Chryseolinea soli: one gene and its partner. The protein of the gene in region 1 interacts with the protein of each later gene in a pairwise test. Links are inferred from orthologs where the notes say so. Each region holds a gene or a part of one and is shown on either strand. Other genes may lie near its edges. The genes, in order: ftsA and D4L85_RS09835.

What was found.
Region 2: the proteins of ftsA (region 1) and D4L85_RS09835 interact in binary tests that used the Escherichia coli proteins (3 or more experiments, as listed by UniProt). The link is inferred for Chryseolinea soli from one-to-one orthologs.

Annotation. Positions count from the first base shown.
Region 1 is NZ_CP032382.1:296,840-312,041, forward strand. What follows is about bases 12,330-15,140. They hold ftsA (cell division protein FtsA), read right to left. Parts: upstream 14,485-15,140; coding sequence 13,174-14,484; downstream 12,330-13,173. Other genes in these bases: ftsZ (cell division protein FtsZ), read right to left, coding at 12,330-13,083; D4L85_RS01085 (cell division protein FtsQ/DivIB), read right to left, coding at 14,547-15,140. Outside these bases: D4L85_RS01035 (tetratricopeptide repeat protein), read left to right, coding at 1-1,079; D4L85_RS01040 (phosphosulfolactate synthase), read left to right, coding at 1,079-1,882; D4L85_RS01045 (DUF368 domain-containing protein), read left to right, coding at 1,893-2,831; D4L85_RS01050 (shikimate dehydrogenase family protein), read left to right, coding at 2,834-3,577; excinuclease ABC subunit UvrB, read left to right, coding at 3,720-5,741; D4L85_RS01060 (PD-(D/E)XK nuclease family protein), read right to left, coding at 5,940-8,861; D4L85_RS01065 (hypothetical protein), read right to left, coding at 8,911-9,318; D4L85_RS01070 (rhomboid family intramembrane serine protease), read left to right, coding at 9,613-11,190; more of ftsZ, read right to left, coding at 11,533-12,329; more of D4L85_RS01085, read right to left, coding at 15,141-15,202. UniProt on the Escherichia coli protein: Essential cell division protein that assists in the assembly of the Z ring. May serve as the principal membrane anchor for the Z ring.
Region 2 is NZ_CP032382.1:2,258,380-2,273,525, reverse strand. The notes cover bases 6,664-9,418. They hold D4L85_RS09835 (rod shape-determining protein), read left to right. Parts: upstream 6,664-7,405; coding sequence 7,406-8,431; downstream 8,432-9,418. Other genes in these bases: D4L85_RS09825 (Rod shape-determining protein MreD), read left to right, coding at 9,274-9,418; mreC (rod shape-determining protein MreC), read left to right, coding at 8,435-9,277; purH (bifunctional phosphoribosylaminoimidazolecarboxamide formyltransferase/IMP cyclohydrolase), read left to right, coding at 6,664-7,220. In the rest of the region: D4L85_RS09875 (S41 family peptidase), read right to left, coding at 1-433; D4L85_RS09870 (hemerythrin domain-containing protein), read left to right, coding at 640-1,395; D4L85_RS09865 (dihydrofolate reductase family protein), read left to right, coding at 1,555-2,061; Holliday junction resolvase RuvX, read left to right, coding at 2,339-2,752; def (peptide deformylase), read left to right, coding at 2,852-3,406; D4L85_RS09850 (methionine aminotransferase), read left to right, coding at 3,411-4,574; D4L85_RS09845 (amidohydrolase), read left to right, coding at 4,748-5,578; more of purH, read left to right, coding at 5,694-6,663; more of D4L85_RS09825, read left to right, coding at 9,419-9,786; D4L85_RS09820 (penicillin-binding transpeptidase domain-containing protein), read left to right, coding at 9,858-11,672; rod shape-determining protein RodA, read left to right, coding at 11,672-12,946; D4L85_RS09810 (DUF2306 domain-containing protein), read right to left, coding at 12,959-13,645; D4L85_RS09805 (hypothetical protein), read right to left, coding at 13,703-14,806; D4L85_RS09800 (2Fe-2S iron-sulfur cluster-binding protein), read left to right, coding at 14,845-15,146. UniProt on the Escherichia coli protein: Forms membrane-associated dynamic filaments that are essential for cell shape determination. Acts by regulating cell wall synthesis and cell elongation, and thus cell shape.

The DNA of each region.
Region 1 (15,202 bases):
TATCCCTGCAAGGCAACCACGCCGAGGCCATCGAGAACTACGAGCAAGCCTTGTTGCTGGCCGACGACAAAGATGAAGTATACTACAGCATCGGGTTGGCACATCAGAGCATGGAAGACTATGAGAAGGCCATCGAGGCCTACAAGAAATCCATCGAGATCAACATCAATCACGACGGCTCGTTGTATGAACTTGCTTTCTGTCTGGACGTGACCGGGCAACTGGAAGGCAGCATCGAGTATTATCAGAAATTCATCGACGAAGATCCCTACTCCACCGCGGCGTGGTATAACCTCGGCATTGTATACAACAAGCTCGAGAAATACCAGGAAGCGCTCAACGCCTACGATTACGCGATCACCATCGACGAGTCGTTTGCCTCCGCTTATTTCAACACGGGCAACACCTACATGAACATGAGCGAGTACACCAAAGCGTTGGATGCCTTCCGCAAGACCGTGGAGATCGAAGGCCCCAGCCCGGAAGTGTATTGCTGCCTGGGAGCCGCTTATGAAAGCCTGGAGCAATACGAGCTCGGGCTGAAATATTTCCAGAAAGCCACCAAACTCGACTCGCTCTACGACGAAGCTTGGTTTGGGGCGGGCGCTTGCCTGGAAAAACAGGAAAAATGGTATCAGGCCCTTCATTTCTATAATAAAGCCCTGAAAATCAACACTGAAAATCCGGAATATTGGAAGTCGGTGGCCCATGCCGAGTTCAAAGTGGGCAACACCGTGTCCAGCATCGACGCTTATGAAGAGGCCTCGAAACTGGAACCCGGCGACAAGGAAATATGGCTGAATTGGTCGTTTATCTACTACGAACAAGGCGATCACGACAAGGCTATAGAGACCTTATTGACGGGATTTGACGAAATTCCGGATGATGCCGAATTTTTCTACCGCATGACGGTATACCTCATCGAAGCTGGTCGCTTTAAAGAAGCCTTTAATTATTTGGAAAATGCTTTAATTTTGGACTTCGATGGACATACCGCCCTGTTCGATTTCTTTCCTAAGATCGAGACGCAAAAGGCGCTGTACAAGATCATCGAGCAGTTTAGAAAAGAAAATAGCTAATGAACTACGAACTTAAAAACCTGCCTGAGCGTACGACCAAGCCCAGGCAATATGGCTTTACTATGGCCATGGATAAGGGCTTGAGTATACGCGAAACGGAGGATTTTGTCAGTATTTGTGCAGATCATATCGATATCGTGAAGTTGGGATGGGCCACCTCCTTTGTGACGCCCAACCTGAAGGATAAGCTGAAAGTATACAAAGAGGCCGGTCTGCCGGTCTATTTCGGAGGCACGCTTTTCGAAGCCTTCGTGATCCGCGACCAATTCGAAGATTACCGTCGTTTATTGGATAAATATGAGATGTCGTTCGCAGAAGTGTCGGATGGCTCGATGGACATCGACCACGACAAGAAATGCGACTACATCACGAAGCTGGCCGACCAGGTAACCGTGCTTTCGGAAGTGGGGTCTAAGGACGCGGACAAGATCATCCCGCCCTACATGTGGATCGAGCTGATGCAGAAAGAGTTAGACGCCGGCGCCTGGAAAGTGATCGGCGAAGCCCGCGAAGGCGGAAATGTAGGCCTGTTCCGGTCCACCGGAGAGGTACGTTCCGGTCTGGTGCAAGAAATTCTCACGAAAATCCCCTTTGAAAAGATCATTTGGGAAGCTCCCCAAAAGGCACAACAAGTGTGGTTCATCAAACTGCTGGGCGCCAACGTGAACCTGGGCAATATCTCTCCAGAAGAAGTTATTCCCCTGGAAACCATACGATTAGGTCTACGAGGTGACACCTTCTTGCACTTCCTCGGTATAGAAAAGAAGAACACCAACACGGCGCCGCCCTTCGAGGTAGACTAAGCATACCGATTTGAGAAGACCCAAAGACTATATCCTCCTTTACTTGAAAGGCATAAGTATGGGAGCCACCGACGTTATACCCGGCGTTTCCGGCGGCACCACGGCCTTGCTCACGGGCATCTACAACGAGCTTATCGCCTCGCTGCAGGCCATCGACCGGAAAGCCCTTCAAATGTTGAAAAACCGCGATTTTGCGGGATTTTGGGAGAAAATCAACGGCAATTTTTTATTGACCATCTTTCTGGGCATCATCACCAGCATCTTTACGGCTGCCAAGGGCATGATCTACCTTTCCACGCGCCATCCTGTGGCCACTTCAGCCTTCTTTTTTGGCCTGATTGCCATTTCGGTCACCCTGATGCTCAGGGAGATAAAGAAATGGAACGGCGGCATCGTCATTGCGCTCGCAGCAGGCACCGCCATCGCCTATGGCCTATCGATTTTACCCGCGTTTCACACCCCCGACGCCCTCTGGCTCGCCTTTTTCGCAGGAATGGTGGCCGCTTGTGGCATGTTGTTGCCTGGAATTTCCGGGGGGTTTATCCTGCTTATTATCGGGAAATACCGGTATATCATCAACGCCATTACCAACTTCCAATTACCTATGTTGCTGGTATTCAGCCTGGGATGCGTTGCCGGACTATTGGGGTTTTCCAGAATTTTGGGGTGGGTAGTAGACAACTATCATGGCGCAACCGTAGCTTTGCTGGCCGGGTTGATGCTAGGCACCCTCAACAAGTTGTGGCCGTGGCGCCAGGTCATGGAATTTGTGACCAACAACAGAGGCCAGCAAGTACCCGTGTGGGATAAGAGCATTTTGCCCTGGCATTATGTGGCAGTTACCGGCAAGGACCCACAGGTTTTTCAGGCCATTTTGATGATGGCCATCGGCGTTTTCATCATGGTATTAGTAGAAAAGATTTCAGCAAGACTTAAAACAAAACTCTGAACATGGAAAAAGTATTCGGGCTAATCGGTGCCACCGTTAGCCACTCGTTTTCAAAGGCTTATTTCGATGAAAAATTCTTCCGCGAAGGACTTCGCGACTATCACTACGAATTGTTCCCCCTCTCCAACATCACGGATATTGAAGCATTGTTAAAAGAAACCAAAGGCCTCACCGGCCTGAACGTGACCATCCCCTACAAAGAACAGGTGCTGAAGTACTTGGACGAAGTAGACGGGTTTGCTAAAAAGATCGGCGCAGTGAACGTGATCAAGATCAAAGACGGCAAGCTGAAAGGCTTTAACACGGATTCGGATGCCTTTTATGAAACCATCGTGAAATGGCTTCCCGAAGGAAAAACATTTAAAGCCCTCATCCTGGGCACTGGCGGCTCTTCGAAGGCGGTTCAAGAGGCGCTGAAAAAAATGAAGATCGATTATAAGGTGGTTTCGCGTGAAGCAAAAAAAGGAAACTACACCTACGCCGACCTGGAAGCCAACCCCAAACTCATCAGCGAGTCGCTGCTCATCATCAACACCACGCCCCTGGGCATGAGCCCCAACACCGAGACCATGCCGCCGATCGACAACGAGCACATCGGTCCCGACCATTACGTATACGACCTGATCTATAACCCAGCACGCACCATGTTTTTGCAAAAAGCAGAGATGCGCGGCGCCACCATCAAGAATGGTCTGGAAATGCTGCACGTCCAAGCTGAAAAATCGTGGACGATCTGGAATAACTGACACCTACCCGGTTAAAAAAATGAAATCGCTTCTGGCAACGGAAGCGATTTTTTTATTGTTTGACCGGAACCACTAACTTGACGTTGACGTATGCGTTAAGGAAGTTATCCCAAACATCAATCCCCGAAATTATCTTCAGCCTATGGATTTCAAGCTCAGCAGTGAATACGAACCGACCGGCGACCAACCCCGGGCCATCGAACAACTAACGAAGGGCGTAGAGGCCGGTGAGCAACACCAGACCCTGCTGGGCGTTACCGGATCGGGCAAGACGTTTACGATGGCCAACGTGATTGCCCGCACCAACCGCCCAACCTTGATCCTCAGTCACAACAAAACGCTGGCCGCCCAGTTGTACGGGGAGTTCAAACAGTTCTTTCCCGAAAATGCCGTGGAGTATTTTATCTCCTACTACGACTACTACCAGCCGGAGGCCTTCATTCCATCTTCCGGATTATATATTGAAAAAGATCTTTCCATCAACGAAGAAATCGAAAAGCTCCGCCTCAGCGCAACCTCTTCGCTATTGACCGGCCGGCGCGATGTGATCGTCGTAGCTTCCGTATCCTGTATCTATGGTATCGGCAACCCGGAAGAATTTGGCAAGAACGTGATCAAGCTAAAAACCGGCGAGACCATTGTGCGCAACAAGCTTTTGTTTGCCCTGGTGGACATTTTGTATAACCGCACCGAAGTCGAATTTAAACGCGGCACCTTCCGGGTGAAGGGCGATACAGTGGACGTATTTCTGGCCTATGCCGACTATGCCATCCGCATTTACTTCTGGGGCGATGAGATCGAATCCATTCAGCGCATCGACCCCGTGAGCGGCAAAAAGATCTCGGACGAATCCATCGTCACCATCTTCCCGGCCAACTTGTTTGTGACGGGGAAGGAATCGTTGCATCAAGCCATCCGCGAGATCCAGGACGACATGGTGGCGCAAGTGAATATGTTTGAAGCCGATCGCCGCCACCTGGAAGCAAAACGCTTGAAAGAACGTACGGAGTTTGATATCGAGATGATGCGCGAGCTGGGATACTGTTCGGGCATCGAAAACTACAGCCGCTATTTCGACCGGCGACGACCCGGCGATCGCCCCTTCTGCCTGATCGATTATTTCCCCGACGATTTCCTGATGGTGATCGACGAAAGTCACGTCACGGTGCCCCAGGTCCGCGCCATGTGGGGCGGCGACCGCTCGCGCAAAGTGAACCTGGTCGACTATGGTTTTCGCTTGCCCTCGGCACTGGACAACCGGCCCCTCACGTTCAATGAATTTGAGACACTCCTCAACCAGACGGTTTATGTGAGCGCGACGCCGTCGGAATACGAGCTGCGCAAATCGGAAGGTGTGGTGGTGGAGCAAATCATTCGCCCCACTGGCTTGCTAGACCCCGAGATCGATGTGCGCCCCAGCAAAAACCAGATCGACGATCTGTTGGAAGAGATCGACGAGCGCGTGAAGAAACACGAACGCGTGCTGGTGACCACCCTCACCAAACGCATGGCCGAGGAGTTGACCAAGTACATGGACCGGGTGGGCGTGAAATGCCGGTACATCCACTCGGAAGTGACCACCCTGGATCGCGTAGAGATCTTGCGCGAATTGCGTTTGGGTGTCTTCGACGTTCTCGTGGGCGTGAACCTGCTGCGCGAAGGACTTGACCTGCCCGAAGTCTCCCTCGTCGCCATCCTGGATGCCGACAAAGAAGGCTTCCTCCGAAACCAACGCTCGCTGGTGCAGACCATTGGCCGCGCCGCCCGCAATGACCAAGGCCGCGTGATCATGTATGCCGACAGCATCACAGAATCTATGCAACTGGCCATTGATGAAACGAATCGCCGTCGCACGATCCAGCGGGATTACAACACAGCAAACGGTATTACGCCACGCACGGTCCTGAAATCGAAGGGCAACATCCTGGGCCAAACCAAAGTGGCCGACTCCAAGAAGACGCACAAATATTATGTGGAGGACGAAGAGGCTACGTTGGCTGCTGATCCGGTGGTGGCTTATCTCAGCAAGGATGAGCTTACAAAAATGGCGGACCGTACGCGGAGGGCGATGGAGAAGGCTGCCAAGGAATTGGAGTTCATGGAGGCGGCGAAGTTGCGCGATGAATATATGGCGATTCAGAAACTTTTGGAGACGAAGGTCTAATGGTGCGAAGCAGCTATGCGCCGGATGTCAAAATTCGGCTGATGAGGGATTGATTTGTGTCCAATTCATGTTGCTGAAGAACACCAATATGGGCGACCCGCCGTTGTTGGTGTTCTTCACCAACAACATTCGCATCACGGAAACATTATTAAGAACGACACGCTTCGCATCACACAAAACATTGTTAAGACAATACCCTCACCGATAACAAATCCCCTGATACGGACAATTCCGGCAAATCTCCGGATCCGTGGTCTGATCGAAGGGAGTTTCAATATCGAAAAGCTCTTCCAATGTTATTTTCAGTCGCTGCTCAAATTCCGGTAACAAGGGGTCGACATCGGTGACATACTCCCGCCCTACTTTCAATCCAAATTTAAAATCATCATCGAACAGGTTCATCCGGTTGATGAGGCCGGGGACGATGCGTGTGCCGCGGTGACTTGCGTTGGCGCGGTAGAGCAGGGCGTAGAGCAGAGTTTGGAAAGCGGCCTTGTTGCGTTTGCCGTCGCGAACAAACAGGGACTCCACGCTGTCGAAATCCAATTTGTCTTTACCGGTTTTATAGTCGATCACGCGCAAGACATCGTCTTTGCGATCTACGCGGTCGATCTTTCCGCTGAGCAACACATGGCCCGGAGGTTTGCCAATGGGCACTTGATACAACATGCCCTCCTGCTCCACAGCTTCCATCGTGAACGGGGCATAGGCCTTGTCCATTTCGATGATGCGGTGGGCAAAGCGTTTTACCACTTCGCGCACCACGAGACGTTGGCCTTCGTAGACGACCGCCTTGCCGGGCTCCAGTCCATAGGCCTTTATGAATACTTCGTCAATGAGTTGATCGATGCGCAAACCGGCGTGATCAAAATCCGCAGCCTCGATATGCTTGCTTTTCTTTTGTTCGCGGAGGCGTTTGTAGAAATGTTCCATGACGTCGTGCAGGAAGTTACCGAGGATGCGGGCATCCAGGTCTTCTTCGACGGCGTCGGGTTCTCGGATGCGCGCCACCTGGCGGAAGTAGAAGCGCAGGCGGCACTCCATGTAGGTGTTGAGGGCGGAAGGCGACAGGCCGCGGAACATGCTGTTGCCTTCGCTCAGGCGCGCCAGGGTTTGCATCACGTCTTCATTTTTTTCTACGGTGATGGGCGTGATGGGTGTGGGTTGTACGGGGTTGTGCAGTATTTTCTTTTCGAGGTGCAGGCCGCTTTCGTACATCAGTTGTTGCAGGTAGCGGCTCATTTCGCCTTGCCCCAGCACATCGGTTTCGGCATTGTAGAACAGGAAGACGTTCTCTGCCCGTTGCAGGACGCGATAAAAAAGATACGCATACATGGCATCCTGGTGCTCGACGGTGGGCAGACTATAGGCTCTGCGGATGTTGAACGGAATGTAGGATCCTTTGCCGGCCGACGAAGGGAAAGCCCCCTCGTTGAGCGAGAGGATGAACACGTTTTTATAATCCAGGTTACGCGTTTCCAATACGCCCATGACCTGCAAGCCTTTCAAAGGCTCGCCTGTGAAGGGTATCTTGTAGGCCTGGATGAGTTGACGAAAAAGACGCAAAAAAGATTTCAGCACGACAGACTTGGTGCGGGTTCGCGCCGGAGCTTCTTCCTCAGAAGTTGAGGGGGAATGTTCTTCTTCCATGTCATTGCCCATGACATCTTCCATCCGGTTCAACAGCTTCACGAAGTGAAACGCATATTCCTTGTCGAAGGTCGTGATGCCGGTCATGCGTCCGATTTCCATGACGATGTCCTGGAGATAGCCGATGATGTTCGCATCGGCCATGGTGAAGATCAGGCGATGAAGGGGTACGGCAGACGCCAGGAAGTTCCGGTGAACGTGCACCCAGTTGTTGCTCAGGATCTCCTTGCGCTTTGCATTGGCCACGGCAGCATCGGCTGCGACCACGTAGGGATGGCCCAGCAAGGCCAGCACCTGGCGGTGATTGAATTGGTCGTGACGGGCGCCGATCTGCATCTCGATCAACAATTCCACCAGGTTGTACAGCGGTGTGCTGCTCACGGGAAAACCCATGGTGATGTTGAGCTTTTCCACATCGGCCGAAAGGCCATGCAATACGGGCAGCAGGAGCTTTTCGTCGGGCAGCACGATGAGCGTGTCCTCCGGGTCGATGCCCGCTGCTAGCTGCTCACGCAAGACCTGCGCCATCACCTTGGCCTGCCCCACCGGCTGCGCGGCACCAAAGACACGGATGGATTTCGGCTGTCCGGCATCCTTACCCGACTGCAACACGGCTGTGAAATGCGACGGTATATCTTTTGAAAAGGTCTTTCCCAACACGGGGTGTTGCTGGTATTCACGGAAAAACTTGCCGGCTTCCTGGGTGTTGTTGTTGACGTAATACTCATCCAAGTCCCAATAGATGTTGGCCATGCCGCGGTCCACAAAAAAGGACATGATCTTTTCTTCGGCTTTGGTGAGTGCGTTGAAGCCCGCAAACACCAACGACTTTCCCTTCACGCGTTGCGCCATGCCTTCGGATAGATTTTCGGCTACGTGGCGATGCAACATGCCCTCATAGGCGAGGCCCTCGGCCAACAAGGCCTGACCGAAGCGGGTGTACAGGGAGAAAAGTTGATTCCATACGGTCAGGAACTTTCGCTTGTTTCCCGTTAAGTGTTCTTCAAAGCTACCCCAGAAGGTCTTTAGGAATTCGCGTTGTTCGTCGGTGAGATAGTCGAAGCTGGAATCGAGTTCTTTTTGGTGACTCAGGTCCTGAAACAGTTGGCCTGGGTTGACGAGGTATTTGTCGACCTCGTCGAAATCGCGCAGCAGCATGTCGCCCCAGAAATAGAATTTGTCGAAGGGTTCGCTGGCGGTCTCCGGCGATTTTTTCAGCAACTCAAAATGCGTCTTGAACAGGCGATGGATCAGCTCGAGCTTGTCCGGAACTTTCAGCTCCGTGAGGTCGGCAATAAAGTCTTCGATGGTGATGAGCCTGGGCGCAAACGTGGGCCGTTCCAGGAACACGCTCAGGTGTTTGCGAAAATACAGCACGGCCCGGCGGTTTGGAAAAATCACCGTCAACGCATCCAAGGGACGGTAGTTCTTATAGAGGGTTTCCGCGAGTTCGTACAGGAATGGCTTCATGCTAAATCAATCCTGAAAGAACGGCTATCCCGTTGAATAAATCAACGCCTCAATACCGGTTGGCGGTAGATTTACAAAAGTCGGCAGGGGCGTGATTGTAGAGGTCCTTGACGCTATAGGTCAGGGAAAGCGTGCTCCCGTAAACGGTACCCGTGCCTTCTATGGCGTAGCCGTTCACTTCCTGATAAGGGATGATGACGCGGTCGTAGGATACCGAGGCATGTACCAAAACATCGGATGCATAAAAGTTATCGATATAAATCTCCCCTGCATAGGCAGACTTCCGGATATAGATCTGATAGTAAGAGAGATCGTTATACATGTCGCTATATTCTTCCATCTCGTAATTGCCGGTCAGATTATCGCGCACGTCGTAGCGAGGCTCCACGGTGTAAACATCACAAGCGAAAAGGCTGAACAAGGCAAACACAGCAACATAGGGCAACGACCGTTTCATAACTTTGAACATTGGTGTTACCGGTAGAATTACAAGTTTGAGGCCAGGATTTTGGGCCTGTTGCGGTGGCGTTGGGGGCAATGGGCGGTACATTCAAAGTACTATTGGAGTGACAACGTCGCCATGCGTACACCCGCCCAAGCCGTGGCTTGGAAAAAAAATATCCAACTTTTGAGATACACTAAATTTCGCGGATATTGGGTAAACGCAACCGAATTGGCAGCTCGTGTCCACAGGAGGAAGACATAAAAATTGTTTGGCAGCCATTAACCTTAACTGATACAGGCCAACGTTATGAAAGACAAAATCAGAATTATTTTCATTCCGACGCTACTCACCTTCATCGGACTACTCATCGGCTACACATTTTTACATTGGATTCTGTTCATAAAGCTCGATCTGTTTGCGTTAAAAGACATCGTCACAAACTTCGGCATTCCGCTCGTACTGACGGGATTGGCCGCCTGGGTCCTAGTAAGGCCCAAGCTTAAAATACTAGCCCTGGAGGCGAAACGTGGCAACTGGCGAGACTTCTATAGCTTCATCCTGTGGATTGTACTCACTATTCCCCTGATAATCGCCCAGGAATATGTCGTCACCGCCTCCGGACAACTTACTGAATTAAATTCAATTGACGAGATAAGGGCTACCGAGGCAACGAAATTCTACACGTTAAAAAAGTATTACATCGACAAAAAAGCCATCGGTGTTCATCCTGACTTTGACGTTTCCGGCAAGCATAACGAACACCTGAATATGCATCTTTATATTGCGCTACCCATCTTTTCCAGTGCAGCCGATACAACAAAATCAGAAACCCCAGCTTGGTTAGGAATAGAATACCGCGAAACGATAAGCAATAGATTAGAGGCATCCGAGAAGGAGAAAAAGTACCAGGACTTTGTAGCCGGCAGCCAGCGTGACTTCGATAGCAAGGACGTTTCAAAGTTTGTCTACCTGGATAGAATCAGAAACTCCGATAAGAAGGAAGGATTGGTCGAGGCCGCCCGGAAGAACTCTCTTGTTAAGGGCGATGAAACGATTCTCGTACCGGTAACTGAACCTTATAATGCAAGGAACGGCCATAAGCTATCGTGGATATTAGGTTCCTCTTTGGTTGGCCTCTCCATTTGGCTCCTCATGTTGTTGATCCCGAAAATAGATGAGACCCATTTGAACAGAATTATGGAGGGAAAACCCGACAAGGTGGCCCAGGAAGAGATGAAAGACTTCATCGAGTTTTTAAAACCAAGAGATGGATATTTTATTACGCCCATCCTAATCTATGCCAATCTCGCGATCTACCTCTTCATGGCCCTTTCCGGCCATGGATTTATTTCATTCAAGGGACAAGATCTATTGAATTGGGGGGCTAATTATGGGCCACTAACCAAAAGTGGCGAATGGTGGCGACTTCTTACCAGCACCTTTTTGCACGGCGGACTCATGCATGTTCTGGCAAACATGTACGGACTACTCTTCGTGGGCATCTTTTTAGAACCTTGGCTTGGCAAAAGCAAGTTCCTGATCCTCTACTTGCTGACAGGACTACTCGCCAGTGTTGCCAGCATCTTGTGGTATAGCGCCACGATAAGTGTTGGAGCATCGGGCGCAATATTCGGACTCTATGGTGTGTTCCTTGCCTTTATTCTGACAAAGGCGTTTCCATCGGAATTTGGAAAGGCATTCCTTTTGAGCACACTCATTTTCGTAGGGTACAACTTACTTATGGGGTTGGCGGGAGGAACCGATAATGCTGCACACGTCGGTGGACTGGCAAGCGGTTTTGTCATCGGACTCATGCTCCATGCGGTCATAAAAAGGGAATTTAATGCTGAGAAAGCGGGAGGGGAAGAGGTGGGAATAGAATAAGATTATCTCCCTCAACCACTGGCCGATGCTGCCAAACCGGGCACTTCCCGAATAGACTATTCAAATCGTTTTGTAAACGTTTCCCGTCACATCATCCCGCAAAAAAACAAACGCCGGACGTTATCCACGTCCGGCATTTTACATAACTACTGCGCCCTTTGCTTAAACCAAAAATTGCAAATAAAAAATGGCGCATCAACCGATTAAAAATTGGCACTCCGGCACCGGCAAAAAATATTTACCACCAACAACCACTACGAATGGAGTAAATCACCTGTCGTGCCGGAAATGCCATGTCTTGCATGTCTTTCTCTGTGTTTTATTGTTTTCTATTAAGTTAGTCTAGTCTACGTTGTCGTGCAAAAATTTATTGTTGCCCAACAGATTGTTGTCGTCGTTCAAGTTGTATTTGGAGATGAAGGGTTCGGCCGAATGGGGCACGTCCTGCATTTTCACGCCGCGGCGCAAGTAAGCCGGGAGTGACCATTTTTCGTTGAATTCTTCTTTGGTCATCTCTTGCTTGCGGGCCTGCTTCATTTTTTCCTGGCGCTCTTTTGCCTGCTGTTGCAGGCGTTGTTTGGTGGAGCGCAGTTCCATCATACCCTCGTCGTTGATCACCTGGTCGCCATAGCGTGGGGTGACGTCGTCGAAGTCGTCGTCTTTGAAGAGGCTTTCTTCGCCGTCGTCGTCGGTGTTTTCGGGTTGGACGGGTTCGACGCGATTGAAAGGACCGGTGAACACTTGTTCGCGTTCAACAGGTTCTTCCTCGGATGCGCTCGTTTTTATTTCGGGTGTCCGGCGCGAGCCCATGTCGTTGTTTTCGGTTACGGAATGATCCGGCGAGAACAGCCAGCCTTGGGAACGATCGAGGTTGTGAACTTTCTTTTCTTCTTTCTTCGCCGGCAAGTGGCTTGTTTCGGTCGCAAAGCCTGTCGCGATCACGGTGACGCGGATGCGGTCGCCGAGGTCCGGATCTACACCGTGGCCAAAGATCATTTCGGCTTCTTCGCCGGCCTGATCCTGGATGTATTCGGTGATCTCCGTCAGCTCGTCCATCTGCAATTCGGCTTCTACACCCGAGATGATGGACAACAAGATGCGTTTCGCTCCCATGATGTCGCGACTGTCGAGCAGCGGTGAAGCGAGGGCGCCTTCGGCGGCTTTGGGTGCGCGTTTATCGCCGCGGGTTTCGGCTGAGCCCATGACGGCAGCGCCGGCGTTCAGCATGACGGTGCGCACATCCTGGAAGTCGACGTTGACGTAGCCCGCCAGGGTGATGATCTCGGCGATGCCTTTGGCGGCCGTGGTCAACACGTTATCGGCTTGGGCAAAGGCCTGGCCGATGGAAAGGTTTCCAAAGATCTCGCGCAGTTTGTCGTTGAGGATCACCAGCACGGTGTCGCAGTTTTGACGCAGCGCATCGAGCCCCAGGTCGGCAGCGGCCATCTTCTTCTTTCCTTCGAAAGAGAACGGCGCGGTGACGATGCCTACGGTGAGGATGTCCATGTCTTTGGCAATCTTGGCGATCACCGGAGCTGCGCCGGTACCCGTGCCACCGCCCATGCCGGCGGTGACAAACACCATCTTGGTGCCCATGAGCATTTCGCGGATCTGCTCTTTGCTTTCCAGCGCCGCGTTCTTGCCCACTTCAGGGTTGGCGCCACACCCCAAACCTTCGGTGAGGTTGGTGCCGATCTGAAGTTTACTCGGCACAGGGCTGCTCATCAGCGCCTGGTTGTCGGTATTACAAACGATGAACTCGACATCTTTAATGCCTTGCTTATACATGTGGTTCACCGCATTGCTCCCTCCACCGCCTACGCCGATCACCTTGATGATGGACCGGTTGTTGGCTTTGGGGATCTCAAATTTGTATGATCCTGCTTCAAACATGATTAGATTTTTTTTAGTGGTTGTCTTTTTTGGTTTGGGATCAGGGTGGCCAACGCTACACGAACGCCCGCGCTCACTGTTCCGAAATACTCAATATTCGTTCTTTCCATCCAGGTCATCGATCAACAGACTCTTGGTTTTGTTCAGGATGTCGTTGAAGAAATTCTTGGATGCTGTTACCGGCTGCTTCTTCACTTTAATGGCTTTCACCACTTCGCGCGCCTCCTTGTAACGGTCCTCTCTTTCGTCCAGAGAGCGGAAACCCGATAGCACCAGGCCAACGGCAGTAGCATACATCGGACTTTTCACCGATTCGATCTTGCTCTTGCCCAGGTGTTCGTTCGGGTAACCGATACGGGTGTCCATACCGGTCATGTATTCAACAAGCTGCTTTAGGTTGCTCAACTGTGCCCCGCCGCCGGTGATCACGATGCCGCCGGCCAGGCGATTCTCAAAACCGGAGCTGATGATCTCTGCGTGCGCCATCTCGATCACTTCTTCCATCCGGGCCTGGATGATATTCGACAGGTTCTTCACCGAGATCTCCTTCGCCGCGCGGTTGCGGATGCCCGGGATGGATACGATCTCGTTCGGGCTGGCCTCTTCGGCGATGGCCTTGCCAAAACGCGTCTTCAGTTGTTCGGCCTGTTGTGGCAACACCATCAAGCCCTGCTTGATGTCGTTGGTCACAATATTTCCTCCGAACGGAATGACCGCCGTGTGACGGATGATGTTGTCGTAGAAGATCGCGATGTCTGTCGTGCCACCGCCAATGTCGATGAGGCAAACGCCGGCTTCTTTCTCTTCGTCGCTCAACACGGCCAGGCTGGACGCAAGGGGCTCAAGAATAAGATCGGCGATCTCCAGGCTGCCCCGGCGGATGCACTTATTGATGTTGTTGATGGCGTTGGTTTGGGCGGTGATGACATGGAAGTCGGCTTCCAGGCGCACACCCGACATGCCCACAGGTTCCTTGATACCTTCTTCGTAGTCCACCATATAATCTTGCGGCATCACGTGAATGATCTGGCTACCGGGCGGCACTACCATGCGATACATGTCTTGTGTGAGGCGCTCCACGTCGTCGATGGTGATCTCGTCTTCCTTGGAAGAGCGGGTGATGCCACCGTGCTGGATAAAGCTTTTTATATGCTGACCGGCAATGCCCACGTTCACCACACCAATGTCGATGCCCGCCTGGTCGCCGGCTTCGCGTATAGCTTTCTCGATGGCGTACACGGTCTTGTCAATATTGAAAACGATGCCTTTCACTACGCCCTCTGACTCGGCCTTGCCCATACCCAGCACCTCTAGCTTGCCGAATTCATTCTTGCGTCCTACAATGGCACAGATCTTTGTTGTGCCTATGTCGAGCCCGACTACAATTTTTTCGTGTTCCATGATGATAGATCTTTTATAGTGGTTGTTGTAATGCTTTTATTTTGTCACGCTTCGTTGTCTTTTTACTCTGCAACAATCTGTCCTTCGTATTCCAGATTGACCCTTCCATACTTGTTCCATCCCATCCGCGGGAGAATTTCTTTGTAGAAGATCATCAGCTTTTTAAACTTGGCTTCTATGTTTTCCGGTTTCCCGAATTCGATCTTCTCGTCGCCCACCTGGGGAAACAAGGTGATGCGCGCTTTGCTATCGACGTCGAGCTGTGCGATCTGCGCGGCCCAAAAATCATCCTCGCGGATGACGTTCAGGAGGGCGATCAGGTTCTTGCCGTCTTCGGTGTCGTTCACGTTGTTTTGTTTGAGGAGTTGGTTCACATACGATCCACTCATCAGAACCACCCGGGCTGTAAACTTATCCGACACCGGCATTACGGTTCCATCCTCGGCGATGTAGCCGTCGGGGCCATCGTTGCGAACCAGTCGTGCAATGGGGCGGCGAAGCTCGGTCTTGACCACGAGATTTCCTTTCAGGTCGCTATACAACTGCGCATCCTTGATAAAAGGTTCGCTCTTGATCTTCTTCTCCACGTCTTTCAGGTTGACACGGTCCAGCGTAGCGCCTTTCAAGGTCTCCTTGTTCAATTGCATGAGGTTCACGATGTCGGACTCATCCAGGAAGTGATTTTCGTTCACGTTCACCATCTTGATGGTGATGTCCC
Region 2 (15,146 bases), 2.0 Mb from region 1 along the record:
GCTTGTCGTCCACTTTAATGATCTTGTCGCCGGACTGGATGCCGAGGGCTTCCGAGGGGCCGCCGCTGAGGGCGGAGACCACCACGATGGTGTCGTGAAAAATGTTGAACTCCACGCCAATGCCGTCGAAATTACCACGCAGGTCTTCGTTGGCGGCAATACGGTCGGCCGCATTGATGTAGGCCGAGTGGGGATCGAGCTTGTTCAGCATATGCTGGATGGCGTCGTCCACCAATTCGCTGGTGTTCACGGTGTCCACATAATCATTTTGTATCTGGGTGAGCACTTCGCGAAATTTCTGGACTTCGCTGCCCACGTCACTGGATCCCTTCGGTGTATTCAGGCGCGCTCCCACAAAAACGCCCGCCGCGAGGCCCAGGCACAGCACCAGGGGGAGCCTGATCTGATATTTTGAATTGCTATTCTCCGTCATCTCGTAAGTAAATAAAAAGTAATAACGAACCGCTAAATTAAATGTTGGCAGTCAAACTCGTATAGTCTGTGCACAAATTGTGCCTGGATGGGCTCCCAGGCCAGGGAGGGCTCCATCCTAATCCAAAAATGGGCCGTTTTAAATCTGTTTCTTCGGGGTCAAAAAGTCGCCAGAAACACGAATTTTCGTTTATCTTTACAAGAATCATGAGCAAGGTAGCCCTAAAAGATACGCGCATTTCGGAACTGGTGGACCGCAACTATGTCCATGCCTATGTGCTGTTTTATTTTGGTATCCGGTTCTATGAATATTCCGAGCTCACCCTGGACCAGGTGTGCCAACAACGCGGCCTGAAAGTGGACCAGGTGATCCGCGAAATGGAGGCGCCTTCGCATCTCCAGGAAGCCGACCTGCCGCTGGTTTCCTACCCCACCGACCTCATCATCGAATACCTGAAGCATTCGCATTTTTTATTCATCAAGCATAAACTTCCCTACATCGCGCGACTCGTGGAGAGCTTTAAAGCAAACCACGAAGATTTCCGGACGGTGGAACGCGACCTGAAAATTGTTTTCCCGCTGTTCGTCGAAGATTTTATCGCGCACATCTATGAAGAGGAGGACACGCTTTTCAGCTACATCCAGGCGCTGGAACGCGCAGCAAAAGGCCGCTACCTGCCCACGAAATTGTATTACCTGATGGAGAAAAATTCCGTCCAAAAATTCGCCATGGAACACGAAGCCCACGACGACGAAATGGAAGGCATCCGCAACATCACAAAAGATTATACCCTCACGCCCCAGGCGCCGTTGCACGTAAAAGTTTTATACAACGAATTGAAAGGCTTCGAAAAAAGCCTCATCACCCACGCCCGCATCGAAAACGAAATCCTCTTCCCCAAGGCCATGGCCCTGGAAAGCAAAGTGAAGACCACCTTCTTCGAAAAAGCCAAGCTGAATTAACGACACGTCAACAGTTTCACGTCCCGACAAAAAACGTCTCCCGCGAATTGCGGCAAAATATTCTGTGGCTCATCCGTAAAACAACTGCGGTAAAACTTTCGTCGAAAAACATATTGGCGCACGCATCTCCAACGTTGTAGTTCCGTTCCTTAACCTACTATGCGAAAGATCATTCTGAACCTGGCCGTCAGCCTCGACGGCTTTATTGCCGGCCCCAACGGCGAATACGACTGGTGCTTTGCCGACGCCGACTACGGCATGACCAACTTCCTCAACAGCATCGACGCCGTGGTCATGGGCGGCAAATCGTACCGGCTTCTTCTGCAGTATGGCGCACCCTATCCGGAATATACGAACTACGTTTTCACACGCACCGAAAAATCAACACCGTATGCAAACGTGGTGTTCACCCGTGACGACATTGCTGAGTTTGTTGAAGCACTGAAAGAAAAAGAAGGGAAGAGCATTTGGTTGTTTGGTGGCGCGGAAATCATCCATCCTTTGCTGGAGAATGATTTGGTGGACGAACTGATGCTGTCGGTGCACCCGGTGCTGTTAGGCGATGGGTTGCCTTTGTTCCGGAAGTTAAATGAGCGGAAGGCTTTTAAGTTGATGGATAGTATTACATATCCTTCGGGGCTGGTGCAGCTGTATTATAAGAAGTGACTCTCATGTCGCGGGCACGATTTTTTTTAAAGAACTACGCTTAGATTCAAGACATCCAGAGTTTCGAGTGCGGCTTCATGTAGAACAAGACCTGGCAAACACCGATAGGCCGCTGGTCCCATCAAATGCTGCCTGATCCAATTGTGCTGTCCACGGGGTTCCTTGAAATCGTGCGAAGCCAGAGGAGGGGCGTGCCTGCGGAACGACGTGCTTTTGCTGATCGGCCAGAAGCACTTCACAAGTTTTGTTGTAGCTTGCCACCTCAACACACTTCTCAATGGGCAGGGTTCTCGCAATCGACTATGGCACTAAGCGCACCGGCATTGCTGTGACGGATCCCTTGCGCATTATTGCCACGCCGCTGGAGACCGTTGCATCGGCAGGCCTGTTGACTTTTTTAGTTGACTACGCAAAAAAAGAAACCGTCGACGAGTTTGTCGTCGGCATGCCCAAGACCCTTTTGAACGAAGACTCGGCCATTGCGCCGCTGGTACGGAAATTTGTGGAGACGTTGAAAAAAACTTTCCCCGACAAGGCCGTCCACCTGGCCGACGAGCGTTTTACAAGCAGCATGGCCATGCGCGCCATGATCGACGGGGGGATGAAGAAAAAGGACCGCCAGCAAAAGGGCAACGTCGACAAGATCAGTGCCACCATCATCCTGCAATCCTTCCTGGAAGCAAAACGCTAGTCTCCTCCTCCGTTTCAGGCCCGGTCCCGGAAAAGATTTTGCTCCAAAAGTATCTTCGTGGGCGAGAAAGAATTAATTGTGTGTTATTACCTTTGCGCCATGATCTATCCTATTATCATGTACGGCGATCCAGTGCTGCGTCAGCGGGCGAGCAACCTGGAACACGGCACGGACGTGCACCAGTTGATTGAAGACATGTTTGAAACCATGCACAATGCCAGTGGCATCGGGCTGGCCGCGCCACAGATCGGAAAAAGTATCCGGCTGTTTGTGGTCGATGGCACCATCATAGACGACGAGCCGGCCATGGCCGACTTCAAAAAGGTTTTCATCAACCCGGTGATGGTGGAAGAAGCCGGCGAACCGTGGGAATATGAAGAAGGCTGTCTCAGCATTCCAAACATCCGCGAAAAAGTATCCCGCAAGGAAAACCTCATCATCAAATACTACGACGCCGACTGGGTGCTCCATGAAGAGCACTACGACGGCATGAAGGCCCGCATCATCCAGCACGAATACGACCACATCGAAGGAAAAATGTTCGTCGATTACCTGACACCATTAAAGAAGCGACTGCTGAAGGGAAAGCTGGCCGATATCTCCAAAGGCAAAGTGGACACAGAGTACCGGATCGCCGCGCCCTTGAAAAAATAATGCCGTGGCAACCTCTCCGCTGCCCATGAATATTCCCTCGCGCTTACCCGACGTTGGCACCTCCATCTTCACTGTCATGTCGAAGATGGCGCTGGACTACGGTGCCATCAACCTGTCGCAAGGCTTCCCCGATTTCAGCATCGACCGCACGATCATCGAGCTGGTGCATCGCTACATGGTGGAAGACCACAATCAATATGCCCCCATGCCCGGGGCCGTGGCGTTGCGCAACGCCATTGCCGGGGTGATCGGCCGCACGTATGGACGTACCGTTGATCCCGAAACCGAGATCACCGTTACGCCCGGCGCCACGGAAGCCATCTTCTCCATCATTGCCGCTTTCATCACCACGGGCGACGAAGTTTTGTTGTTCGATCCGTCGTATGATTCCTACAACCCGGCCGTCCGCTTGAACGGAGGCATCCCGGTGCACCTCCACATGCGCCAGCCCGACTTCTCCATCGATTGGGCCGAGGTACGGCAAAAGATCACGTCGCGCACCCGCATGATCATGATCAACACACCGCACAATCCCACCGGCGCGGTGTTGTCCGAGGCCGACCTGCGCGAGCTGGAGCGCATCGCCTTGCAACACCATCTGCTCGTGTTGAGCGATGAGGTTTATGAACGACTCATCTATGACGGCACGCCACACCAAAGTGTGTTGCGCTATCCCGGGCTGGCCGCACAAAGTCTCGCCGTGTTTTCGTTTGGCAAGACCTTCCACGCTACCGGCTGGAAAGTGGGCTATGCAGTGGGACCGGCGGCGCTCATGAAGGAGGTGCGCAAGGCTCATCAGTTTATTGCCTTTTCGGTGAACACCCCGGTGCAACTGGCGTTGGCGGAGTACCTGCAAACACCGGATCACTACGAACGACTGGGTGACTTCTATCAGCAAAAGCGCGATTTCTTCCTGGAACAAATCAAGGGTTCGTCCTTTGAGCCGCGACCCTGCAAAGGATCATATTTTCAATTGGTCTCCTACCGCGGCATCTCCTCACAGCCCGACGTGGCCATGGCCGAGGAGCTGACGCAGAAATTTAAGGTGGCGGCCATCCCGGTCTCCGTTTTCTACCAGGATAAGACCGACAACCGGCTGCTGCGTTTTTGTTTTGCTAAAAAGGAAGAGACGCTGGCTAAGGCCTGCGAAATTCTCCGGAAACTTTAGGCCGTCCCGGAAACGGAACCGATCTTCCAACAGCTCGGAGCATAAAAAAATAAAAAGGCCCGAAAACGTGGCTGTCCGCCGATTTTAAACGCTTTCTATGCGACGGCCAAAAAGCGCTTCGCATTTCCCGCGGCATTTGTTTTCTTTGCGGTCCGGATAATTTTACACCTGCCATGCACGACTTAAAAATCACCTTAATTCAGTCGGATATTCACTGGGAAGACGTCGACGCCAATTTGTCGTCGTTCGAGGAGAAGATCTGGCAGATCAGTGGCTCGACGGACGTGATCGTGCTCCCGGAAATGTTCACGACCGGATTCACGATGTCGGCACAGAAATATGCCGAACACATGAACATGCGCACCTTCAAATGGATGAAGCAGATGGCCGATCAAACCGGCGCGCTCATCCTGGGCAGCTATATTGTGACGGTCCACGACCGCTATTACAACCGTTTGCTGTGGATGGAGCCGGGCGGAAATTTTAAGACTTACGACAAGCGCCACCTTTTCCGGATGGCCAACGAACATAAAACCTATGCGCCCGGCGAGAGCCTCCTCATCGGCACCTGGCGCGGTTGGAGGATCTGCCCCCTGGTTTGCTACGACCTGCGCTTCCCGGTGTGGAGCCGCAACAAGTGGGACCTCACTTCGAAAAGGCTTTCCTATGATGCGGCCATCTACGTGGCCAACTGGCCCATTACCCGCATCGATGCTTGGGATACGCTCTTAAAAGCCCGCGCCATTGAAAACCTAAGCTACATCGTGGGCGTGAACCGCATCGGCCAGGACGGCCAGGGCATTGAATATAACGGCCACTCGTCGGTGATCGGTCCCAAAGGCGACACGATCTATACCAACGAAGGCATGGAAGCCATCCGCACAACCGAACTCAGCGCCAACGCACTCCAGGCGTTCCGCGACCGCTTCCCGGCGTTCATGGACGCCGATGATTTCACGATCGAGTTTGAGGAATACGAAGAGTCGGATTATCTCCCCGGATAATCTCCCGCGGGCTTGAGGGGAAGGACCGGAAATTTCTCGGGGCTGTTTTCTATTTCGTTGCGCAACGCCTACTTTTGCACCTCGATTTGTAAACGCTTTAATCTCATAAACTTCCATGTCCAGCCGCAAGATCACCCGCGCCCTCATTTCTGTTTTCTATAAAGACAATCTGGAACCCATCGTTCACACGCTGGCCAAGCAAGGCGTGGAGTTTGTGTCGACCGGGGGCACGCAGGAATTTATTGAGAAGCTCGGCTACCCGGTGGTGCCGGTGGAGAAACTCACGGGCTATCCCTCCATTTTTGGGGGTCGCGTGAAGACCCTACACCCCGCCGTTTTTGGAGGAATCCTTTACCGGCGTGAAGATTCGGGTGATCTGAAACAGGCCCAGGAATTCAACATTGCGCCCTTGGACCTTGTCATCGTGGACTTATATCCCTTTGAAGAAACGGTGGCCAAAGGGGGTAGTGAAGAAGATATTATTGAGAAGATCGATATCGGCGGCATTTCGCTGATCCGCGGCGCGGCCAAAAATTTCCAGGATGTGCTCATCGTCTCGTCGCGCAAGCACTACGGCGCCTTGCTGAATCTGCTGCAGTCAGGCAACGGCACGACCTCGCTGGCGGAGCGGAAAAAGTTTGCCGCCATGGCCTTCGACGTCACATCGCACTATGACACGGCCATCTTCAACTACTTCAACCAGGAATTCCAATTCCCCGGTTTCAAGAAGAGCATCCCCGACGGGCGCACCCTCCGCTACGGCGAGAACCCCCACCAGCGGGGGACCTTCTATGGTGATCTCGACGGTTTGTTCGAGCAATTGAATGGCAAAGAGCTCTCCTATAACAATCTTGTCGACGTAGACGCCGCCGTGAACCTGGTGAAGGAATTCGATGGCGAGACCGCGTTTGTCATCATCAAACACACCAATGCTTGTGGTGTGGCGGTAGCCCCCACGGTAAAGGAAGCCTATCTGAAAGCCTTCCAGGCCGACACCCTTTCTGCTTTTGGTGGTGTGCTGGCCACGAACAAGAAGATCGACCTGGCCTCCGCCGAGGAGATCAACAAACTTTTCTTCGAGATCCTCATCGCCCCGGCATACGACGAGGACGCCTTGGCCTTGTTGAAATCGAAAAAGAACCGGATGCTCCTGCTGCAAAAACAGTCGCTGAAGGAAACCATTCAATATAAGAGCATCCTCAACGGCGTGATCGAGCAAGACCTCGACCTAAAGACCGACGCCAAGGAAGATCTGAAGGTTGTGACGAAGCGTGTACCGAGCGCCCAGGAGGTAGACGCCCTGTTGTTTGCCAGCAAGATCTGCAAACACACCAAGTCCAACACGATCATCCTGGCAGTTGACGGACAACTTGTCGCCAGTGGCGTGGGGCAGACCTCGCGCGTGGACGCTTTGAAGCAAGCGATCGAGAAGGCGGCCGCGTTTGGCTTCGCGCTCAACGGTGCGGTGATGGCTTCGGATGCTTTCTTCCCTTTCCCGGATTGTGTGGAAATTGCTCAACAACATGGGATCAGGGCGGTCATTCAACCCGGGGGTTCGGTGAAGGATCAGGATTCTATTGCCTTTTGTGACCAACACGAAATGGCCATGGTCTTCACCGGCATCCGACACTTCAAACACTAATAATGTTGTAGTTGTTGATTACTTCTTCGAGTGTAAGTTCCGAGCGATAAATTATTTTTACTGGCGCTAAAAAACTTACATTTTTGAAGCGTAAATCTTTAATTTGGTAAATTAAATGCAATTTTGCGTTTTACCCTCCAGTATATCAGGCGTTCACTACTTTTAACAATAGGCAAAAGACATACATGGCATTTTTTGACTTCTTCACCAGCGATATTGCGATAGACCTGGGCACTGCAAACACCCTGATTATCTACAAAGATAAGATCGTAGTCGATGAGCCCTCCATCATCGCGCTCGACAAAGTGAATACGAAAGTTCTGGCCATCGGCCGGGAGGCTATGCAAATGCATGAAAAGACCCACGATCACATCAAGACCATCCGCCCCTTGAAAGAAGGCGTGATTGCCGACTTCCAGGCAGCCGAGATGATGATCCGCGGTCTCATCAAAATGATCGACACGGGCAAACGCCTGTTCCCACCGTCATACCGCATGGTGATCTGTATTCCCTCGGGCATCACCGAAGTGGAGAAGCGCGCCGTGCGCGACTCGGCCGAACATGCCGGCGCCAAGGAAGTATATATGATCTATGAACCCATTGCTGCCGCCATCGGCACGGGCATCGATATCGAGCAACCCATCGGCAATATGATCGTCGACATCGGTGGAGGAACTACCGACATCGCGGTGATCGCCCTTTCGGGGATCGTATGCGACCAGTCAATCCGCGTCGCCGGCGACACCTTCAACCGCGACATCCTGGACTATATGCGCCGCCAGCACAACCTGCTGATCGGCGAGCGCTCTGCCGAGAAAGTGAAGATCGAAGTAGGTTCGGCCTTGACGGAACTCGATGACGGCCCCCCGGACTACGAGATCCGCGGTCGCGATCTCATGACCGGTATCCCCAAGACCATCAAGATCAGCTATTCTGAAATTGCTTTCGCACTCGACAAATCCGTTTCCAAACTGGAGGAAGCCGTATTGAAAGCGTTGGAGACCTCACCCCCGGAATTGTCGGCCGACATCTACGAACGTGGCATCTACCTGACGGGTGGAGGAGCTTTGTTGCGCGGGCTCGACAAGCGCCTGGCCTTAAAGACCAAGTTGCCCATTCACGTGGCAGACGATCCGCTGCGTGCCGTGGTTCGCGGCACCGGCCAGACCTTGAAAAATATTCAACAATATCGTGCAGTATTGATGACGTAAGACATGGAGCGGCTCCTTCTGTTTGTTTATCAAAACCGCGCCTTTTTTTCCTTTCTAGCATTAGAGATTTTTTGCGCCTGGCTGATCGTGCAGAACAATCAGTACCAGGGCACCAAGTTCTTTAATTCCTCCAATGGGCTCGTCGCCACCATGAACAACTTCTCGCAAGGGGTGCGCGACTATTTCCAGCTTAGCGAAGTGAACCGGATGCTGGCCGAAGAAAACGCCGCCCTTAAAAAGCAGCTGGGCCGTCCCGGGCATCCCCTGGTCTATCCCCTGGATTCACTGACCATCCGCGACTCGGTGATGGTGAAACAATACGATTTCATCAGCGCCAAGGTGGTCAACAACCATGTTGACTTCTTTAAAAACTACATCACCATCGACAAGGGGAGAGACGCCGGCCTGGAAGCGGGCATGGGCGTGATCAGTCCTTTGGGCGTGGTGGGCAAAGTAAAAACCGTGTCCAGCCACTACAGCGTGGTCACCTCCATTTTGCACATCGACTGGATGGTGTCGGCGCTGCTGAAGCGCACCGGCGATTTCGGCACCGTGCAATGGCAAGGCAGCGATCCGGATCATATCATCCTAAAATACATTCCACCCCACGTCAAGCCCATCGTGGGCGATTCGGTGGTCACCTCCGGCTTCAATGCCATCTTCCCCGAAGGCGTCATGATCGGTGTGGTGGACGATGTGAAGCTTCGCAATGGAGCGCTTTTCTATGACCTGCAGGTGAAACTGAGCCAGGACTTCCGGAAGCTGTCTTTCGTGACCCTGGTCAAAAACAATCTGCAGCAAGAGCAGGATTCGGTGGAACAGGTTATTCTTAAACTGGAACGATGAGCAGGTTCAGCATCTTAAGCATCATATCCTTTTTCATTTACCTGTTCTACCAGGTATTGATCCTGCAAAACGTGGTGCTGTGGCACACCGCCTTTTGTTTTTTGTATGTGGCCTATCTGCTGGTGCTCCCCGTGGAAACCAACCCGCTCATCCTGATGGGCATCGGGTTTATGATGGGCTTCACGGTAGACCTCTTTTACGAGAGCATCGGGCAGCACGCATTCGCCTGCGTGCTCATTATGTACGTGCGCAACTATTGGCTCAATAATCTTACACCGCAAGGCGGTTACGACAGCGGTGCCGTACCTTCGCTGTCGTATGGCGCGCAATGGTTCGTGGTCTACATCACACCCATGCTGTTCCTGCACCACGTGGTGCTGTTCTATATAGAGGCCGGTGGCTTCGGTATGTTTTGGTTCACGCTGTGGAAAGCAATTACCAGCACTTTTTTTACTTTGTTTGTAATTTTAATTGCGCAGTTCTTGTTCCCCAGCGGAAGAGGTCGCTAAGCTTTGCGCGCGACATGTGTCCTTTGTATTTTTTTTACGCCCGGTAGAAGGATTTAAAATTTTGTCGAAAAATGAATGAAGGCAGGAAAGAAATAATTCAGATCGTCTTTGTGCTGGTGGCCCTCATCTTCCTGGTGAAACTTTTCTTTATCCAGGTGCTGGACGACCGCTATGCCCAGTTGGCTAACAGCAACGCCATCTTACGCCAGATCGACTATCCCGTGCGCGGCCTGATCCGCGACCGCCACGGCAAGCTCATTGTATATAACACACCCGAATTCGATCTCCAGATCATCCACCGCGAAGTGAAGAACCTGGACACCGCCCGTTTCCTCGATGTCTTTTCGCTCACCCGTGCAGAGCTGCTTCAAACCTTCAAAGAATTGAAGCTGAAAAAGGAATATTCCCCGGTAAAACCCACCATCTTCCTGACGAAACTTTCCGCACGCGACTTTGCCAAGATCGAAGACAACATCGACGAGTTTCCCGGCTTCTACATCCAGGCCCGTACCACGCGCGCCTATAACGCCCAGGCGGCGGCCAATGCCATTGGGTATGTGAGCGAGATCTCGAAAACAAAACTGGAAAAAGATAAAACCGGCATCTATAAACAAGGTGACTACATCGGCCAAAGCGGCATCGAGGCCTATTACGAGCAATACCTCCGCGGCACCCGCGGCGTGCGTTTCAAACTCCGGAACGTTGATGGCATCGAAAAAGGATCTTTCCGCGACGGCGAAATGGACACCTTGTCCACCCCAGGCCAGGACTTAACTACGACCCTCGACCTGGAGCTTCAGAAATACGGCGAATACCTCATGAAGGGGAAATCCGGAAGTATTATCGCCATCGAACCGAGCACGGGCGAGATTTTGTCCATGGTCTCCGGTCCATCCTATGATCCCACGCTGTTGACGGGAAAGAACTACAGCTCCAACTTCGTGCTCATCAGCAATGATACCATGAAGCCGCTGTTCAACCGGCCCCTCATGGCCCAGTACCGTCCCGGATCCATCTTCAAAATTGCGCAGGCCATGGTGGCCTTGCAGGAAGGGGTGATCACACCGGAGACGCGCATCCGCTGCGACCGTTCCATCATCGACTGCCACGGCCCACATACCAATGAGGACCTGCGCGGGGCCATCACCAACTCTTGTAACCCCTATTTCCGCGACGTGCTCCGCCGCATGCTGAACAAGGGCAAGTCCAACAATCCGTTCGACGACACGCGCATCGGTCTGGCCGAATGGGACAAGCACATCGGCAGTTTCGGTTTTGGAAAGCGCCTTGGCATTGATTTGCCAAACGAGAAAAACGGATTGGTACCCAGCCCGGCCTTCTACGACCGTGCCTATGGTGGGCGGCCCTGGAAATTTTCAAACATTTACTCCATCGCGATCGGTGAGGGCGAAAACCTCGTGGTGCCGCTACAGATGGCCAACTTTGCGGCCACAGTGGCCAACAAAGGATATTACATCACGCCACATCTCGTGAAGTCCATTGGCAATTCCGGCAAACCCTTGCCTGCGTATATAGAAAAGCACTACACTACCATCGATTCGATGTACTTCAGGGTAGCGGCCGACGCGATGCAGCGCGTGGTGGAAGAGGGAACGGGCCAGTACCGGGCCAAACTGAAAGATGTTATTGTGTGTGGCAAGACCGGAACCGTTCAGAACGATCCGAAGCCTGCGCACGCCGTGTTCATTGCCTTCGCTCCGAAAGAAAATCCGCGGATCGCCGTTTCTGTGTATGTTGAATCCGCCGGTCAGGGTGGACGTTCCGCGGCCTCTATCGCCAGTTTGATGATTGAGAAATACTTGTACGGCGCCACGCAGCGTCCGCAAATCGAGGAATATGTGTTGAAAGGAAAATTCCTGAACTGATGAGAAACAACAACGACATCATATCCGACAAGATGGATTGGGTGACCGTGGCGCTCTATTTCGCCATTGTCTTCCTGGGATGGATCAACATCTACGCGGTTACCTACGACCAGGCCAAGAGCATTTCGATCTTCAATGTCGATATCAACTCGGGGCGGCAACTTATTTTCATTGTTGGTTCTATTTTTATTATCCTGGCCATTCTCATCATCGACATGCGGTTTTACGAAACCTTCGCGTATGTCATCTATGGGGCGATCCTCTTCCTGTTGTTGCTGGTGCCGATCATCGGAAAAGAAGTGGGTGGTAACAAGGCTTGGTTGGGCATTGGATCGTTTGGTGTTCAACCTTCGGAGTTCGCCAAATTCGCCACGGCGCTGGCCGTGGCCAAGTATATCGGTTCCGTTGGGTTTAGGATGGACCAATTGCGCAACCAGATCATTCTCTTTGCCATGATCGGGGCATCGATGTTGCTCATCCTGTTGCAAAAGGATACGGGTACCGCACTGGTGTTCACCGTTTTCACGTTAGTCTTTTTCCGCGAAGGCATGTCGCCGATGCTAATCATTTGTGGCGTGGCTGCAGCAGCGATCTTTATCCTCACGCTGCTGGTCAAGTCATACTACCTGTTCGGCGCGATCGTTATTGCACTGCTCGTAGCCATTATCATGGGCAAGAAAAAGCCAAAGCGTATTGCCACACTCACGATCATAGCTTTCGCTTTGTGCGGGGTGATCAAGAGCGTGGATTACGTGGTGACGAACGTGTTGCGCCCCCACCAACAAAACCGGATCAAGGCACTCATCAATCCCGATGCCGACCCGCTTGGATTTGGATGGAACGTGACCCAGTCAAAGATCGCCATCGGCAGCGGCGGATTCCTGGGGAAAGGATTTTTGAAAGGCACACAAACCAAGTTCGACTTCGTGCCCGAGCAGAGCACCGACTTTATTTTCTGCACGATCGGCGAGGAGCACGGCTGGCTGGGAAGCCTCTTCATCATGGCCCTCTTCGTAGGGTTGCTGCTGAGGATTGTGTTTTTGGCGGAGCGACAGAAAAATCGCTTTGCGCGGGTGTATGGCTATTCGGTGGCGTGCATTTTCTTTTTCCACTTCGCCGTCAACATCGGGATGACCATCGGGTTGTTCCCTGTGATCGGGATTCCATTGCCGTTCTTTAGCTATGGCGGATCTTCGTTGTGGGGCTTTACGATCCTGTTGTTTATCCTGCTCAAGCTGGACATTCACCGGATGCAAGTATTGCAGCGGATCTAACGTTTCCTCTATCTATTTCTTTGTTTCGCTTTCGGCGGCCGCAGGTACCGGGATCATTTCACCGCGATGGTGTCGCGACCAGCGCACGATGAGTGGTACCAAAATTACTGTAGGGGAAAGCCAGGCGACGAGGGGCGGTGCGAACGTGTTGTTGTTCACCACAAGAAATGCTGTGAGTGCCGCGATGTAGCAGCCGATCATTCGTTGCAAATGCGCAACGAGCCAGAATCTTTTGCTGTCTATGGTATGCCGATAATAGCGCACATCTTTTTGTGCGAGCCTCAGACCAAAAAATCCAAAAACGAGGAAGACTACGCCAAACTGTTCTCCCTTCCATAACTGATACGCACCCAATCCCATAAATCCGAAACCGAAGACAATCATGCTCAGGGTAAGGATCCAGTCGATCACCGCCGGCTGTTGGCCTTCGCCAAGCTTTTTCAGATACAGGTAACGCTCACCCGTGCCGACCAGGTACAATGTGAACACGCCCACCATGAATAGGAAATAATTGGGATGCAGCGCCGATAACAACAGAGAAGATGCTCCCGCCGTGATCATGGCAAAAAGAAAGGCCTTGCCCACCCTGCGATGAAGCCTGTCGCCCTTGCTTTTGATGATGTTGATGGTGCCGGCGATCAATCCGATGGCGCCTCCGGAAATATGAAGGAACAGAACAATCTTGAAGAGTTTTTCCATCGGTTTAGGTTAGGTGATAAAATGAAAGATGCCGGGAAAGGACTTTGCGGGTGGTGTTTACAGGAATCGTCTTTCCACCAGCTCCATAAATTCATGAAACTCTTCGCTGTCGTGGTCCCAACCGGCGGCGTGTTCTTCTTCGATGTAGCGCATAGCCCCTTTGATGTTGTCGTACCGATCGAGTTGGTCGATGGCGCGGCTGAACAATTCGAAGTCACCGTGAAAGAGCACCTTGGTGAACATGAATTTTTGGTTGATGGTGAGGCTGTCTTTGATCTTCCCGATCTTTTGAAAATTGTCGATCACCGCCGCGCGGGGCTGTTGCTTGATGGATTCGTTCAGCGAGGGCTGGGGCACCGGGGGCTTTGGCTCGGGCGCTGGCTTGGGAGGCTGCGGCGCGGGTTTAGGAGGCTCGGGTGCAGGTGTTTCTTTTACCAGCGGCGTGATCAACGGCTGGCCTGGTTGCGGGCTGGCCGGAGGTGTGGGTCTGGGAGTCGTGGGCGGCGCCGTGAATTCGGGAGCCTGCATTTTGGACACATAAAATTTGTTTGCGTCCAGGGGCACCACAGCAGAGAATTTTTCCAGGTATTCCTCCACATCTTCCGGGTTGAAGTTCACTTCTTCCAGGATCTGGTCCAGGATGGCAAAGGCTTCGTTTCCGGAGATTTCCTTCACATCCCTTTCTTCCAGTTTTTGCAACATGCGCTCCAGCGGCGCCTTATTTATTTTCAGGTACTTGATCTCTTCACGAAAGGGCGCCACTTCCAGTTTATTGTTTTTTCCGGCCAAGACCATGGCAAAGAAATCGTAGGGATCGAACACGGCCAGCAGGGCCTGGCTCACGGCCTTTTTCAACAAGGGCGCAAAGTGGGCCTGGCCGATGGAAATGTTTTGCGACAACACCCGCATTAAATTCTCAAGCGAATCCTTCACTTCTTCGTTCTCATAGTCGAAGTAGGCGCTTTTCAGCTTCTTGGTCTCCTCCCGCCACGCCTTGAACAGCTCGCGCACGATAAAAAGATTTACCTGCTGTACGTTGCACAGCGACAGAATTTCCTGTCCCGTGATTTTTTCCTTCGAGGCAAAGAATCCCTTCAGCACTTTGTCGGCGTAGGCATCGCCATAGAGGGCGATGGCTTCCAGACTAATCTTTTCGTCCATGCGGTAATAGTCAGATTAATACTTTGGCTATAAAGTTAATGGATAATTCAGCAATGTGCACGTTCGGACCCTCCGGATCAACCCTGGTTTTTGCCGTTGAATTTTCCCTATTTCAATCTACCGAAAACGCCATGACCAAGCTCACGATCGAAAATCTTTTTCACCGCGAATTGGAGGTCCACGATCTCTCCAAAAGCCTGTTGCACCACCTGCACAGCCACGGGGTTGACTGGATGCACTCCTGCGGTGCCAAAGGCCGCTGCACCACCTGCAAAGCCATTGTCGTGAGCGGTCTGCAGCATCTTAACGCGCCCACGGCCCCGGAATTGCGATATCGCCA